One region of the Burkholderia sp. Bp9140 genome, then DNA from elsewhere that is predicted to be linked to it. Evidence: riboswitches for the same ligand, from Rfam matches in the RefSeq annotation. Region 1 holds a riboswitch; the other holds the start of a gene.
What was found. A riboswitch is a leader RNA that binds a small molecule or an ion and turns the genes downstream of it on or off. The one in region 1 is predicted to bind cobalamin.
Positions count from the first base shown of each region.

Region 1 (7,832 bases):
CGCCGCGGTCGATTTCGCGGTGCCGCGCGGCCCGCTGACGAGCACGCCGCCGAGCGACGGGTCGATCGCCGCGAGCAGCAGCGCCTGCTGCAGCGGTTGCTGCGCGACCAGCGCCGCGAACGGGAACACCGCGCGTGCACGGTGCGTCGTCGGATCGGTCATCGCCGTCCCCCTTCCTGGAGTTGTTCGCTGTCGAGCCAGACCGCTTCGATCCGCTCGCGATAGTCGCCCGGCTGCTGCCACAGCCCGCGCTGCATCGCTTCGACGAAGCGTTCGCAGATGCCGTGCAGCGCCTTCGGGTTGTGTCGTTCGAGGAACGCGCGCGTGTCGTCGTCGAACAGGTACGCGTCGGCGACGAGCGCGTACTGGTGGTCCGACAGCACGCGCGCGGTCGCGTCATAGCCGTACAGGTAGTCGACGGTCGCGGCCATTTCGGCCGCGCCCTTGTAGCCGTGACGCTTCACGCCGTCGAGCCATTTCGGGTTGACGACGCGCGATCGGATCACGCGCGCGATCTCCTCGCGCAGCGTGCGCATCTTCGGCGCGACCGGGTTCGCGTGGTCGCCGTGGTAGATGCTCGGCTGTTGCCCGGACAGGTGCCGCACGGCCGCCGTCATCCCGCCCTGGAACTGGTAGTAGTCGTTCGAGTCGAGGATGTCGTGTTCGCGGCTGTCCTGGTTCTGCACGACGACGTCGATCGCCGCGAGCCGCTCGCCGAACACGTCGGGCGCGGCGTCGCCCGCGCTGTTCTGCGCGTACGCATGGCCGCCCCACCGGCGGTATGCGTCGGCAAGCTCGGCGTCGCTCTGCCAGCGGCGCTGGTCGATCAGGTCCTGCAGGCCCGCGCCGTAGCTGCCCGGCCGCGCGCCGAACACGCGCCAGCCGGCCCGACGCCGCGCTTCGTCGGGCGCCACGCCCTGCTCGATCCATTTCGCGCGTTCGCGCTCGATGCGTGCGCGGATCGGGTTCAGTTCCTCCGGCTCGTCGAGGGCGGCAACGGCCTGCACGGCCGCGTCGAACAGGTGCATCAGGTTCGGGAACGCGTCGCGGAAGAAGCCCGACACGCGCAGCGTCACGTCGATGCGCGGCCGGTCGAAGATCTCGATCGGCAGGATCTCGAAGTCGGTCACGCGATGACTGCCGTGCGCCCATTTCGGCCGCACGCCGATGAGCGCGAACGCCTGCGCGATATCGTCGCCGCCGGTGCGCATCGTGGCCGTCCCCCACACCGACAGCCCGATCGCGCGCGGATAGTCGCCATGATCCTGCAGATGGCGTTCGATCAGCTGCTGCGCGGATTTCAGCCCGAGCGACCACGCGGCCTGCGTCGGCACCGCGCGCGTATCGACCGAATAGAAGTTGCGTCCCGTCGGCAGCACGTCTGGACGGCCGCGCGACGGCGAGCCGCTCGGCCCCGGCGGCACGAAACGGCCGTCGAGTCCGCGCAGCAGCTGGCGCAGTTCCTCGCCGCCGCACGCGTCGAGCGCGGGCATCAGCGTCGCGCGCACGCGTTCGATCACCGCGAGCGTGTGCGGCCAGTCGCCGGGTGGCTGGGTGTCGATGCCTGGATCGACCGAGGCATCTGCGCACAGCCCGTCCAGCCACTGCTGCGCAAGCCGTTCGAGCCGCTCGCGCGTATCGCCCGCATGGCGCCACGGCGACGCGTCGAGCGCCTGCAGCGCGGCGGGCCGCGGGCCCGTCCACGGCGCGGCCCAGTCGGCCGCGAGCGGATCGAAATCGTCGCCGAGCGCGAGATCGCGCGCGAGCGCGGCGATCAGTCCCGCGCGCTCGCCCTTGCCGTCGCCGACCGGAAAGCGTGCGAGCGCGAGCAGCGTATCGCGCCGCTGACGATCGGCCGGCGACGCGCCGAACACGTGCAGCCCGTCGCGAATCTGCGCTTCCTTCAGTTCGCACAGCCACGCGTCGACGCGCGTCAGCAGCGCATCCTCGTCGCCCGTATCGCGCGGCGGCGACACGCTCAGCTCGTCATGCAGCCGGTGTTCGGCGATCGTCGCGAGGATCGTCTTGCGCAGCAGTTTCGCGCGCCGCGCATCGACCATCAGTGCTTCGTAGTACTCGTCGACCTGCCGTTCGAGATCCTGCAGCGGGCCGTAGTTTTCCGCGCGCGTGAGCGGCGGCATCAGGTGATCGACGATCACCGCCTGCGCGCGGCGTTTCGCCTGGCTGCCCTCGCCCGGATCGTTGACGATGAACGGATACAGGTGCGGCAGCGGCCCGAGCGTCAGGTCGGGCCAGCACGCGTCGGACAGCGCGACGCTCTTGCCCGGCAGCCATTCGAGGTTGCCGTGCTTGCCGAGGTGGATGACCGCGTCGATGCCGAACGCGTCGCGCAGCCAGAAATAGAACGCGAGGTACGCGTGCGGCGGCACGAGGTCCGCGTCGTGGTAGCTCGCATAGTCGTTCTCGTCGCGCGATCGCGACGGCTGGATGCCGACGAACACGTTGCCTGCGCGCCAGCCGGCGATCGTGAAGCGCCCCTGCCGCAGCGTCGGGTCCGCTTCAGGCGCGCCCCAGCGTGCGCTCAGCGCGTCGCGCACGGCGGCCGGCAGCCGCGCGAAATGCGCGACGTAGTCGGCCAGCGCGAAACTCTGGAACGCGGGGCGCAGTGCGCGCACGGCCGGGTCGTTGGTCACGCCTTCGGTGAGCCGCGCGATCAGCGCGTCGCCGTCGTCGGGCAGGTCGGCCACGGCATAGCCCGCATCGCGCAGCGCCGCCAGCACGCGCAGTGCGGACGCCGGCGTATCGAGCCCGACGCCGTTGCCGATCCGCCCTTCGCTTTGCGGGTAGTTCGCGAGGATCAGCGCGATGCGCTTGTCGGCATTGTCGAGCGTGCGCAGCCGGCACCAGCCGCGCGCGAGCGCCGCGACGAACGCGATCCGTTCGGCGTCCGGCTGGTAGCGCACGACGTCGACTTCGGTGTGCGGACAACGATATGCCAGCCCCTTGAAGCTCACCGCACGCGTGACGATGCGGCCGTCGACTTCAGGCAATGCGATGTGCATCGCGATGTCGCGCGCGTGCAGGCCCTGGTTGTCGGCCACCCATGCGTCGCGGTTGCCGCCGGACAGGATCACCTGCAGCACGGGCGCATCGCCGGCGAGCACGTCGGGCTCGGGACTGTCGATCGCGCCGGCCGCGAAGGCCGTGGTGTTCAGCACGAGCGCGACGCCGTGCGTGTCGCAGAGCTGGGTGATGACCTCGCGGCTCACCGCGTCCTTCAGCGACGTGACCGCGATCGGCAGCGGATTGAGCCCTTCGCGCACGAGCGCATCGGCCAGCGCGTCGAACACGGCCGTGTTCGCGGCCTGCCAGTGCGCGCGATAGAACAGGATCGCGACGACGGGCGCACCAGGCGTCCAGCGCGCCCGCCAGTCGTCGACGCTCGCCGGGTCGCGCGCCGGGTGATACAGCGCGGCGGCCGGCAGCGGGCGCGGCTGCTCGGGTTCGTCGCCGAAGCCGAGCGTATGGAATGCGATGCTGCGCAGCAACGCTTCGGCGTTGTGCATCCCGCCTTCGCGCAGGTAGCGCCACCACAGCCGGCACAGGTCGGGCGCGACCGTGCTCTTCGCGACGAGGTTCGGGTCTTCCTGCAGGTCGCCCGAGAACATCGCGAGCCGTTGCCTGCGCTTCGATGCGAGCGACACGGCCTGCTCGATCCCGTACGGCCAGTACGCCTCGCCGCCCAGATGGTCGATCACGACCGTCTTCGCATGACGCAGCACGTCGTCGACATAGAAATCGACCGACGCCGGCTGCCGCAGGAACGTGACGTTCGCGAGCCGCACGCTCGGGAAGCCGGGCGGCAGCTTCGGCACGATGCTGGCCAGCAGCGACAGCGTCGTGTCGGCCGAGCTCAGGATCACGATGTCGGCCGGCTGCTGGTCGATCCGGACGACGCCCTGCGTATCGTCGACGAAGCCGCCCGGCGTGGTGCGCAACAGATGCATCGCGCGTTACGCCTGCTGCATTTCGGCCGCGCACGCGGCATCGAACGCGCGCTGCAGCGCGGCCGCGTCGAGATCCTCGCCGATCAGCACGAAGCGGCTCGCGCGCGGCTCGCCGTCCTGCCAGCGGCGGTCGAAATAGCTGTCGAAGCGGCGGCCGACGCCCTGGATCACGAGCCGCATCGGCGCCTCGGGCAGCGCCGCGAAGCCTTTCGCGCGATAGATCGTGTGCGTCTCGACGACACGCTGCAGCGCGGCCATCGTCGCGTCGCGCGAGCCCGCATCGCCCGCCACCACCACCGAATCGAACTCGTCGTGATGGTGGTCGTGATCGCCGTCGTCGGCCGAGCCGTGATGGTCGTGCCGCAGGTGGATCGTTTCCTCCGACGCCGACTCGAGCCCGAGCAGCATCGCGAGGTCCAGTTCGCCGCGCGTCGCGCGCACGATCTTCACCTGCGGGGGAATTTCCTCGCGGATCGCGGCTTCGATCTCGGCGAACTGCGCATCGGCGACGAGGTCGGCCTTGTTCACGATCACGAGATCGGCGGACGACAGCTGGTCGGCGAACAGTTCGTGCAGCGGCGATTCGTGGTCGAGGTTCGGATCGGCGCGACGCTGCGCGTCGACGGCCTGCGGGTTCTCGGCGAACTGGCCGCTCGCGGCAGCCGGGCCGTCGACGACGGTCACGACCGCGTCGACCGTGAAGCTGTTGCGGATCGTCGGCCAGTTGAAGGCCTGCACGAGCGGCTTCGGCAGCGCGAGGCCGGACGTCTCGATCAGCACGTGATCGATGTCGGCGCGGCGCTCGACGAGCGCTTCCATCACCGGATAGAACTCCTCCTGCACGGTGCAGCACAGGCAGCCGTTCGCGAGTTCGTACAGCTGGCCCGACGCTTCGCCCTGCGCGCCCTCCGTATCCTCGCAGCCGATGCCGCAGCCCTTGAGGATTTCGCCGTCGATGCCGAGCTCGCCGAATTCGTTGACGATCACCGCGATGCGGCGGCCTTCGGCATGCTGCAGGATGTGGCGCATCAGCGTGGTCTTGCCGCTGCCGAGAAAGCCCGTGACGATCGTGACGGGAAGCTTGCGTAGGGTCATGGTAGGTCCTGTGGCGAAAATGGAATCAGGCCGGGATCGTCGCGTCGAATGCGGCGCGGCATGTCATCTGGCGGATCGCGGGGATGTCGCGGCTCGGTCCGGACGGACGGCTGCGCAACGGACGGCACGACGAATCGGACATGACGCTTCCTTGCGAACGGTCGACATGGTGAATGCCAACACGGCCGCCGGCCCTGCCCGCGCCGCCTGCCGTTCTCCGTTCGGGTCCGCGCACGTGCATGCGACGGACGGATCGGCGGAGAAAGCGGGAAACGCTCGGGCGTCGGGCGTGCTGCGGCCGTGGACGATGCGCCGCCTCCCCGCGGCGCTGAACCCCAACGTTTCGGCCGGTATCCGGGCTGACGAACACGCCGCTTCGCCTTCCCGGATGCACGGCATCCAGTGGCAGTCGTCCGCATGCGGCGGGCATGCGGCGAAGCGGCGCTGCGTGGCGCTTGCGCGCGACGCGTTCGCTTACCGTTGCGGGGGCAGCACAGGTTGGCTCGACTGCGGCGCAGGCGGGCTCCCTGTTTCCCGTTTAACTGCGCGCGCCGGAGGAGCGCGCGCGAGCACCAAAACGCGTGCGAGTGTAGGCGGCGGTGCCGGGAGCGTCAAGGCGGAACGAGCTGCCGCGGGGTGTTCGGCATGGCCGCGGCGCCGCATCCGGGGCCACATCCGGCGCCCGCGCGGCGGGTTCGCGCGGGCCGGCCGCTGTGCTATCGTATGCGCCGCGTTCGGTGCTCGCGTGCGCATTCCGCGCACGCAGTTAAACGGGAAACAGGAGGCGGAAGTCCGGCCGGCCTGTGCTGTCCCCGCAACGGTACGCCGCCCGCGCGCCGCGGTTCCCCCGCACGCGCCCAGGCCGCCCGCGATGCCACTGCCCTTCAGCGGGCGGGAAGGCTGCGGCCTGGCAAGCGGCCAGCCCGGATACCGGCCGACGCAAGGGGCGAGCCCGATGCTCGCCGAACGCCCGATCCGCGGGGGACGGATGGGATGCGCATTCCGCCCGCGCTTGCGCGGGCTTCGCTCGATCCGTCATGCATTGCCTGTCCGCCGGCCGCCGATGTGCCGCTCGCTGTCCCCTTTCCACTGCCACGACACGGTGCGCGCCGTGCCGCGTCCGATGAGCCGCGCATGGCTCGTCGGCGCCGGCCCCGGCGACGCCGATCTGCTGACGCTGAAGGCCGTGCGCGCGATCGCCGCGGCCGACGTGCTGCTCGTCGACGATCTCGTGAACCCCGACGTATTGCGCCACGCGCGTGCCGACGCACGCATCGAGCACGTCGGCAAGCGCGGCGGCCATGCCTCGACGCCGCAGGAAACGATCGTCGCCGCGATGCTCGCGCATCTGCGCGCGGGCCGCAGCGTCGCGCGGCTCAAGGGTGGCGATCCGTTCGTGTTCGGCCGCGGCGGCGAGGAACTGCTCGCGCTCGGCGCGGCCGGTTTTCCGGTCGAGGTCGTCAACGGCATCACGGCCGGTATCGCCGCGCCGGCCGCGCTCGGCATTCCGGTCACGCATCGCGGCGACGCGCAGGGCGTGATCTTCGTCACGGGCCACGGCGCGGGCGCGGACGAACCCGACTGGCGCGCGCTCGCCGCGACGCGGATGACGATCGTGATCTACATGGGCATTCGCCGGCTCGACGCGATCGCGGCCGCACTGCGTCACGGCGGCCTGGCCGGCGACACGCCGTGCGCGGCGATCGAGAACGCCACGCGTGACGGCCAGCGCCACGTGCTCGCGACGCTCGACACGATCGTCGAACGGGTGGGCGCAACCGGCATCGGTTCACCGGCGATCGTCGTGATCGGCCGCGTCGCGGCGCTCGCCGGCGATCCCGCGGTGCGCGCGGCGCTCGGCGGCCGCGCATGATGCGCGTCGCGCTCGGCGTCGGTTTCCGCACGGGCGTGACGGCCGCGCAACTCGATGCCGCGATCCGCGCGGCGCTGGCATGCTACCCGGACACCGAGCCGGCCGTCGTCGCCACGCTCGCCGACAAGGCGCGTGCCCGGCCGCTGCGCACGCTGTGCGCACGGCGCGGCTGGCCGCTCGTCGCGTTCGACGCGGCGCAGCTCGCGCATTGCCCCGAACCGGCGTTGAGCGGCCCGTCGGCCGCCGCGCTCGCGCGTTTCGGCGTCGCGGGCGTGGCCGAGCCGTGCGCGCAGCTCGCGGCGCCGCATGGCCGGCTGCTCGGCCCCAAATCCATCCGGGACGGCGTGACGGTCGCGCTCGCCGGCCCGCTCTGAACCCTTTGTTTCGCTTTCGACAGGACGATTCCCGATGAAGACCGATGCCGAATCCCATCAGCGGATGACCGAACGCCGCCGCGCCGGCCATGAAAAGAAGCAGGCTGCCGCCACCCAGGAAAAGGGCCTGCTGATCGTCAACACCGGCAACGGCAAGGGCAAGAGCACGGCCGCGTTCGGCATGGCCGTGCGCGTGCTCGGCCATGGCATGCGGCTCGGCGTCGTGCAGTTCATCAAGGGCGCGCTGCACACGTCCGAGCGCGACTTCCTCGGCGCGGTCGCGGAATGCGACTTCGTGACGATGGGCGACGGCTATACGTGGAACACGCAGAACCGCGACGCCGACATCGCGACCGCGCGCAAGGGCTGGGACGAGGCGCGCCGGATGATCGAAAGCGGCGAGTACCGGATGGTGATCCTCGACGAGCTGAACACCGTGCTGAAGTACGAATACCTGCCGCTCGACGAAGTGCTCGCGACGCTCGTCGCGCGGCCGGATTCGGTGCACGTCGTCGTCACCGG
Region 1 is NZ_QTPQ01000009.1:119,730-127,561, reverse strand. It holds gene DIE21_RS10115 (ATP-binding protein) at 1-162, opposite strand, end outside; gene cobN (cobaltochelatase subunit CobN) at 159-3,968, opposite strand; gene cobW (cobalamin biosynthesis protein CobW) at 3,975-5,063, opposite strand; cobalamin riboswitch at 5,391-5,655, opposite strand; cobalamin riboswitch at 5,782-6,017, shown strand; gene cobA (uroporphyrinogen-III C-methyltransferase) at 6,127-6,936, shown strand; gene DIE21_RS10095 (cobalamin biosynthesis protein) at 6,933-7,310, shown strand; gene cobO (cob(I)yrinic acid a,c-diamide adenosyltransferase) at 7,345-7,832, shown strand, end outside.

Region 2 (7,832 bases), on a different contig from region 1:
GGCGCCGTAGCCGCCCGCGGTGAGCAGGGTGCCGACGAGAAAGAGCAACGCACTTTGAACGCGCATGACAGCCATCCGGGGCGGCGGCGACGGTCGGGGAAAATCGTCGATTGCAAGACAGTATGGACCAGGACCCATGCGGGATGCCCGCATTCGTGAGGACGCGGCCGCGCTGTCGGCGTTCGTCGGACAGGGCTCGGGCACGAACGATCGATCACGCCGCTTCGCGTCGCGCGGACCGCTTTTTTCCCGGCGCAAGCGGCGCCTCGCGCGCACTTTGCTTTCCCCGGTGCCGTGCACTAGATTCGAAACATTCAGTGCCACCGACCGTGAGAGGTGAAACCATGACGCCGTGGGAGATTCAGGGAACCGAGCTGATGAACTGCAATTGCTCATACGGTTGTCCCTGCCAGTTCAATTCGTTGCCGACGCATGGCAGTTGCGAGGCGATGGGTGCGATTTCGATCGACAGCGGTCACTACGGCGACGTGGTGCTCGACGGCGTCCGGATCGCGGTCGTGTTCCAGTGGCCCGGGCCGATTCACGAAGGCCACGGCCGGTGTCAGCCGATCGTCGACGAGCGGGCCAGTCCCGCGCAGTGCGAGGCCGTGCTGAAGATCATGACCGGTCAGGATACCGATCCATTCGCGACGATGTTCGCGGTGTTCGCGTCGACGCTCGAGCAGGCATACGAGCCGATCTTCGCGAAGATCGATTTCGACGTCGATGTCGATGCGCGGCGCGGCCGGATCAGTGTCGAGGGCGTGTTCGACGTCGTCGGCGAACCGATCCGCAATCAGGTGACGGGCGCCGAACATCGCGTACGGATCGACCTGCCGCACGGCTTCGAATACGAGATTGCCGAGATCGGTTCGGGCACCGGCCGCTCGCGCGGCCACATCGAGCTGGATCTCGAGCGGAGCTATGCGCAGTTCGCGCGGCTGCATCTGAACAATCACGGGCTGATCCGGCATCGCGCCGCGGCATGATTCCGGTCGGCGATTTTCTTGGGCGCGAGCGCGTCGTCACGCTGCTCGGCATGGCCGCGCTCGTCTGCGCGTGCTGGGCCTACCTGTGGACGGGCGCCGGCACCGGCATGTCGGCGCTGGACATGACGGCGGTCGCGCTGTTCCCGCATCGGCTGGCCGACGACATGGGCGCCATGGATCCGTCACTGGCGACCGTGATCCTGATGTGGTGGGTGATGATGATCGCGATGATGACACCCGGCGCGGCGCCGCTCGTGCTGCTGTACCGGCGCGTGCTGCGGCATCACGATCGGGCGGGTGCCGGATCGGCACTCACGTCGACGTGCCTGCTGGCCGGCTATCTGGCATCGTGGTTCGCGTTCTCGGTCGCCGCGGCCGTGCTGCAGACGCTGCTGCAGCCTGCCGGCCTGATCTCCGGAATGATGCTGTGGTCGAAGAGCGCCGTGCTGTCCGCGATCGTCCTCGCGCTGGCCGGCGTCTATCAGTTCTCGCCGCTGAAACAGGCGTGCCTGCGGCAATGCCGGTCGCCGGTCCCGTTCCTGACGACGTACTGGCGCCCGGGAATCACGGGCAGCTTCCTGCTCGGCGTGCGCCACGGCGCGTATTGCGTGGGCTGTTGCTGGCTGCTGATGGCGTTGCTGTTCGTCGGCGGCGTGATGAACGTCGTGTGGATCGTCGCGTTGTCGCTGATCGTGCTGGTCGAGAAGGTGCTGCCCGGCGGCGAGTACGTCGGCCGCGCGTTGGGTGTCGTGCTGATCGCGTGGGCCGTCGCGACGTTGCTGGTGTAGCGCGGCGCATTCGTCATCCGCCGCGCCCGTGAGTATCTCGATGAAGATCCGATGCATCGCCGTCGCCGTCCTTGGTGCGATGACCGTCGTTGCGACGCCGGTGCGCGCGGCGGGCAGCATGTCCGACATGAACATGGGCGACATGAAGATACAGGCGCCGGACGCGGCGCTGACCGATGCCGAAGTCAAGCGGATCGATGCCGCGCACGGCATGGTGATGCTGAAGCACGGTGCGCTCGAGAGCGTCGGGATGGCGCCGATGACGATGGCGTTCAAGGCTGGCGACCCGACGATGATCGCGTCGCTGCACGTGGGCGACAAGGTCAGGGTGCGGGTCGAGCGCGTGGACGGCACGCTCACGATCGTGAAGCTCGTGAAACGGCCGTGACGTACGTGCGGCCGGCATGGCCGTGATGGCCCTTCCGTCACGCGGCCCGCGGAAGCAGGGCACCTGACGATGAATACGCAAACGGCAGTGCCGCGCTAACCGGCCTCGTCACCGGAAATGTCGTCGGGCTGCGCGAAATTCAATTCGACGCCATTGCCGGCCGGATCAGTGAAAAAGAGCTGGAGCTGGCTCGTGACGGGCACGTACCTGCGCGCGTACCGGACCTGCGCGTCGGCGAGACGCCGTTCCATGTCGACGGCGTTCGCGCATGAAAACGCCATATGGTCGAACGTATTGACGACGTGCGCTGGCCGCACCTCGCCCGGCCGCGCTTCCGACAGGTGGAGGATCGCCTGCGTCCCCGCGTAGAGCCAGTAGCCGCTGCTCTGGAACGGCGGCCGATAGCCCAGCTCGAGGCCTACGACGTTCACGTAGAAATCGCGCAGCGTATCGAGCGTCGCCCGATCCGCACGCAGGTTGTAATGATTGAGTCCGATCACTGTCATGGCAGATTGTCCGGTTCCTGCAAGGTGCGCGTTGCATAGCATCGCGCACTGCATGGCATCCTGTCACCCCCGAATGCCTTTGACCGGCGCAGCCGGCCGCGCGAGCCCACGCGCCGGCAGCGGCGTCGACATCACGATCGACGTGCGCGTTTCGCCATACAGGTTGATGCGCTCGATCAGTTGCTCGAGGTGCGCCATGCTGACGGCGACGAACCGCATCACGTACGAATCCGCACCGGTCACGTGATGGCACTCGACCACTTCGGGAATCGTCTCCAGCAGCTTCAGGAATTTCGCCTTCGCCGGCTGCGGCACCGTGATGCCGATCAGCGCGCTCACCGGGTAGCCGGCCGCGGCCGGATTGACCCGCGCCGTGTAGCCGTCGATCACGCCGGCCGATTCGAGACGCTTCACGCGTTCCGTCACCGCCGGCACCGACAGATGAACCTGGCGCGCCAGTTCCGTGTAGCTGATGCGGCCGTTGGCCTGCAGCAGCGCGAGTATCTTCCAGTCGAGTTCGTCCATTGCGGCGGAGTTTTTAAGGTGAAGCGCTCATTTTTCCTTAAAAACCGCCTTCAGCGGCGACCGGACTTTCCCTACGATGATGTTTCGAGCCACGGGATGTCGCGAGGAGCCGGCCATGCTGTTCATCAAGTCCGTCGTGATGGGATTGTCGATCGCGGTGCCGGTCGGCCCGATCGGCATGCTGTGCATCCAGCGCAGCCTGAGCCGCGGCTTTCGCGCGGGATTCGCGACGGGCATCGGCGCCGCGTGCGCCGATGCGATCTACGGGCTGCTCGGCGCGCTGGGCGTCGCCGGCATCGTCACCACGTTTCCGATGCTGACCGTTGTGCTGAAAATCGGCGGCGGTGCGTTCCTCGTGTGGCTGGCCTGGTCCATCGCGCGGCAGGCGCCGGCCGCGTCGGCGGCACCACGCGATTTGCCGCGCACGACCGTGCTGCGCGATTTCCTGACGACGTTCGGCCTGACGCTGTCGAACCCGATGACGATCCTGTCGTTCGTCGGAATCTTCGCGGCGCTCGGCCCGCTGGCGGGCACGCATGACGACGCGATGGGGCCGACCGTCGCGCTGATGGTCGCCGGCGTGTTCCTGGGTTCCGCGGTATGGTGGCTGTGCCTGAGCAGCACGACCGCCGCGTTGCGCACGAAGATGTCGCTGACGCTCATGCACGGGCTGTCGCGCGTGTCGGCCGTCGTGATCGCGGCGTTCGGCGCGATCCAGTTGATTGCGGGCGTGCGCATCGTCGTCTGGTCCTGACGCGAGCCGCGACATCGACACCCGCGACCGCGGGCGCCGATGCACCGACCGTCCTGGTCAGAACGTATAGCTGACCTTGCCGAACGCGGTGCGGCCGAGCGTGTTGTAGCCGTATGCGGTCATGGTCTGACGGTCGAACAGGTTCGACAGCGACGCCGACACCGTCAGGTGCGCATTGATCCTGTACGACGCGCGCAGGTTCACGGTCAGGGTCGACGGCAGATATGTCGTGTTGGCCGGGTCGTCGAACGTCGTGCCGCCATAGCTCACCGTTGCACCCGTGCTCAGCGCGTGCAGGTGCAGTTCGTCCCACGTGTGGTCGACGTTCACGCTGATGGTCTGGCGCGGCCGGCGGTTGAGCCAGCTGTCGTTGGTCTCGTCCTGCGGATTCAGGATGCCGACCGCGATGCTCACCGGCGTCGAGCGGCCGATCGTGCCCTTGTACGACAGGTCGATGCCGCGGATATGCGCGCGGCCGATGTTCATCGGCGAGAACGTCGCGGGGTTGTACGCGATCAGGTTGCTGACGCGGGTGTCGTAGATCGCGGCGCTGAACGTGCCGTACGCCGTGTTCGCGTCGAGCGCGGCCTCGACCGAATCGCTGCGCTCCGGGCTCAGGTCCGGATTGCCGTAACCGGGGTAGTACAGGTCGTTGAACGTCGGCAGGCGGAACGCATTGCCGTACGACACGCGCGCCGTATAGACCGGCGTGATCGCCCACGACAGCGCGGCGTTGCCGGTGTTCACGGCTTTCCCCGCGATGATCTCGTGACGGCCCGCGACGAACATCGTCACGTTGCCGAGCGTGGCCGACTGATGCAGCGAGAACGCGGAATCGTTGCGCGTCGGCACGCCGTCCGGCACGTCGAGCGGCAGGAACGCCTGTTCGCGCGTGAAGTCGTACGCGATCTTCGTCTCGCCCGACAGCGGCACGCCGAACAGGTGGAAGCCGTGCGCCTGATGCGTCAGCGACGTCGACGCGCTGATGCGCTGCGAGTTGATCTGGTCGGTCGGGATGGCCGGGTCGCTCGCGTACAGGAACTGGCGGTCGTTCGCATAACCGACCGACTGGTCGAACTGCGTGTCGGGCGTGATGTCGAGATGGAACGCGACGCCGGTCGTCAGCTGATGATCGAGCTCGCGGTTCGCAAAGCCGGCGTTGTCGTAGGACAGGTCGGAGCGGTGGTACAGCACGAACGTCGAGATCGACCAGTTGTCGCTCGCATAGCCGAGGCGTGCATCGAGGTCCTGCGCGTGATACGGATTGCGGCCGTCCTCGTGGTACGGCAACACGGGCCGCGTCGCGTCGATGCCGGCCGTGTTGTACGCGTGCAGGCCGAGCGAATAGGTGAGACCGCCGAGCGCGGCGAGCGGCCCGGTCGACGGCACGGTGCCCGACGTGCGCAGCTGCGTGTCGAAGGTCTTGTTCGAGCCGCCGCCGAACGACACGGTCGTCTGGTTCGGCTGGCCGGCGGCGCGGCGCGTGAACAACTGCACGACGCCGCCCATCGCGTTCGCGCCGAATGACGCGGCAGCCGGCCCCGAGATCACTTCGACGCGCTCGAATGCTTCGGTCGGCAGGTCGGCCCACGGCGCGATGCCGGTGGTCGGCGAGCCGATCCGGATGCCGTCGATGAACACCGCGACCTGGCTGGCCGACGAGCCGCGGATGCTGACCGATGCGGACGAGCCGGGGCCGCCGTTCTGCGAGACGGTGACGCCCGGCAGCGTCGCGAGCGCCTGCGTGATGCTCGGGTCGCTCGGCGACAGCCGGTCGAGATCGGCGCGCGTGAGCACCTGCGTCGACGCGTAGCGCTGGTCGAACGATTCGGGCAGGTGCCGCGTGTCGGTCACGGTGATCGTCGGCAGGGCGGTGCCGTCCGCGGGCTGCGACGGCTGCGCGAGCACCGTGTCGCCGGCGGCATGGGCGATCGGGGAGAGCAGCGCCGTGGCGGCGGACGTGGCGAGAAGGTGGCGAAGTTTCATGCGGCAGCGGGCGTGATCGCGCGCGGACGCGCCGCGCATGCCGGCGACGCAGCGGCGCGACGCTTCCGGCGTGGAAGCGGATACGGAAATGATGGACATCTGAAGGGTCCTGAGGTCGGGCCGTCCATGCAACGGGGCGACCGCCAAAGGCGGTGCTGGCGCATCGGGACACCCCGCCCGGTGCGGCTGCTTGGACCTCGGGTCGATGGCAGGTCTCCTGGCTCGCGGGTCGTCATTCGCGCCGGCCTTCCCGGTTTCCCAGTGGCGCGCGGTGGCGCGGATTCGCCGCTTACAGTTGCGGGGGCAGCCGCAGATTCGAGGCACTGCCTCTCCTGCGTTCCCTTTTGATCCCGTTCCCGGGAACCATCAGCGCGCAAGCGTAATGGCGAGCACTCAGGCGCGTCAATTACCGGGGTGCGCAGGGATGCGGAAAAACGTCATTGTCCGGTGAATACTTTCCCAAGCTTTTCTTTTCGAGGCGCCCGAACCGCGTTTCATGTCTGATGAAACGGGATCTCGGCGACGCCGCAATCGTGCCGGAACCGGCTTGGCGCGATGCCCGTCCATCGCACGAACGCCCGCCGAAACGCTTCCTCGCCGCCGAACCCGAGATGCGCGGCGATCCGTGCGACCGGCCAGTCCGACTCGCGCAGGCAGCGCCGCGCGACGTCGGCAAGGCACCGCTCGCGCAACACGTGATAGCCGCTGCCTTCGGCCGTCAGCCGCCGCCGCAACGTCGCTTCGCTGACGCCGAGCCATGTCGCCACCTCGGCAAGCGCGGGCAGCGCCTGCTCGCGTGCGAGCGCCGCATCGAGAAAGCCGCGCACCTGCTGCGCCCATGACACGACGGCCGGCGCCGCATCGATCAGGCGAAACGGAAAATCGACGAGGAACGCGGCGAGCTCGCCCGGCTGGCGGATCACGCGGGCATCGAGCCGCGTCGCGTCGAACGCGAAGCCGTAGCTTTTGCGGCCGACGTCGACCGGCGCGTTGAAGAGCCCGAGCAGCGGCATCGCGTCGTTGCGGCGCGAATGGCCGAGCCAGACTTCGTCCGGCCGCAGCGGCTGCCCGATCAGCCAGCCGAACAGCTGCAGATAGCAGAACAGCCCCGTCAGGTCGACGAGGCACGCGGCCGGGCCGCGCGTGCGGCGCAGCGAATCCATCCGGAACGTCGCACGTCCGTCGCGCACCGCGAGCGACAGCATGCCGGCACGCGGCGTCAGCATCTCGCAGAACTCGGCCGCGCAGCGGATCGCGTCGGCGAGCGTCGCGCAACTGAGCAGGCAGCGGCACATCAGGTCGACTTCCTGCTTGCGCATCGGCGGATGGCCGTCGCCGCGCGCGACCTGCGCCTCGAGCCGTTCGATCGCGTCGCGGTACAGCGCGATGAAATCGCCGGGCGTTGTCGTGCCCGCCGGCGGCACACCGCTGCGCGAGAGCTCGATTCGCAGGCGTGCGTCGAGGCCGGGCAGGACGCGGCCGCGGGGCGGCAACGCACCTTGTCTCATGGGATTCCCGTTCGGAGCGTCGCGACAGGGGGCGGTGGGCGGGGCGACCGGCGGCCGCGAACCGTCGCCACGCAACAATGCAATCGGCGCCGGCCGCCGCCCGCGTTGCACGCAAACGGCATGGCGGGATCGCCTTGGGCCCGGCCGGTCACGCGTCGCCCGGCACGCGGCCGAGCTTCAAGGCGTCGAGTGCGGCCATGCCGTAAATCTGCGCGATCGTATCGTCGACGCGCGGGTTCGCGCGCAGTTCGTGACCGCCGTCGACGGCGAAACTCTGGCCGGTGACCCAACCTGATTCGGGGCCGGCGAGATAACGCACGGCGCGCGCAATGTCGTCGGGCTCGCCGATCGCGCCGAGCGGAATCTGCTCGAGGAAGCGGTCGACGAG
Region 2 is NZ_QTPQ01000003.1:114,405-122,236, reverse strand. It holds gene DIE21_RS03760 (MFS transporter) at 1-66, opposite strand, end outside; gene DIE21_RS03755 (DUF1326 domain-containing protein) at 345-989, shown strand; gene DIE21_RS03750 (DUF2182 domain-containing protein) at 986-1,777, shown strand; gene DIE21_RS03745 (copper-binding protein) at 1,818-2,165, shown strand; gene DIE21_RS03740 (VOC family protein) at 2,261-2,671, opposite strand; gene DIE21_RS03735 (Lrp/AsnC family transcriptional regulator) at 2,735-3,196, opposite strand; gene DIE21_RS03730 (LysE family translocator) at 3,312-3,950, shown strand; gene DIE21_RS03725 (TonB-dependent receptor domain-containing protein) at 4,008-5,936, opposite strand; cobalamin riboswitch at 6,126-6,319, opposite strand; gene DIE21_RS03720 (AraC family transcriptional regulator) at 6,431-7,444, opposite strand; gene DIE21_RS03715 (SDR family NAD(P)-dependent oxidoreductase) at 7,593-7,832, opposite strand, start outside.
Region 2: linked by a shared signal. The riboswitch ahead of DIE21_RS03725 (TonB-dependent receptor domain-containing protein) and the one ahead of cobW (cobalamin biosynthesis protein CobW) in region 1 are both predicted to bind cobalamin.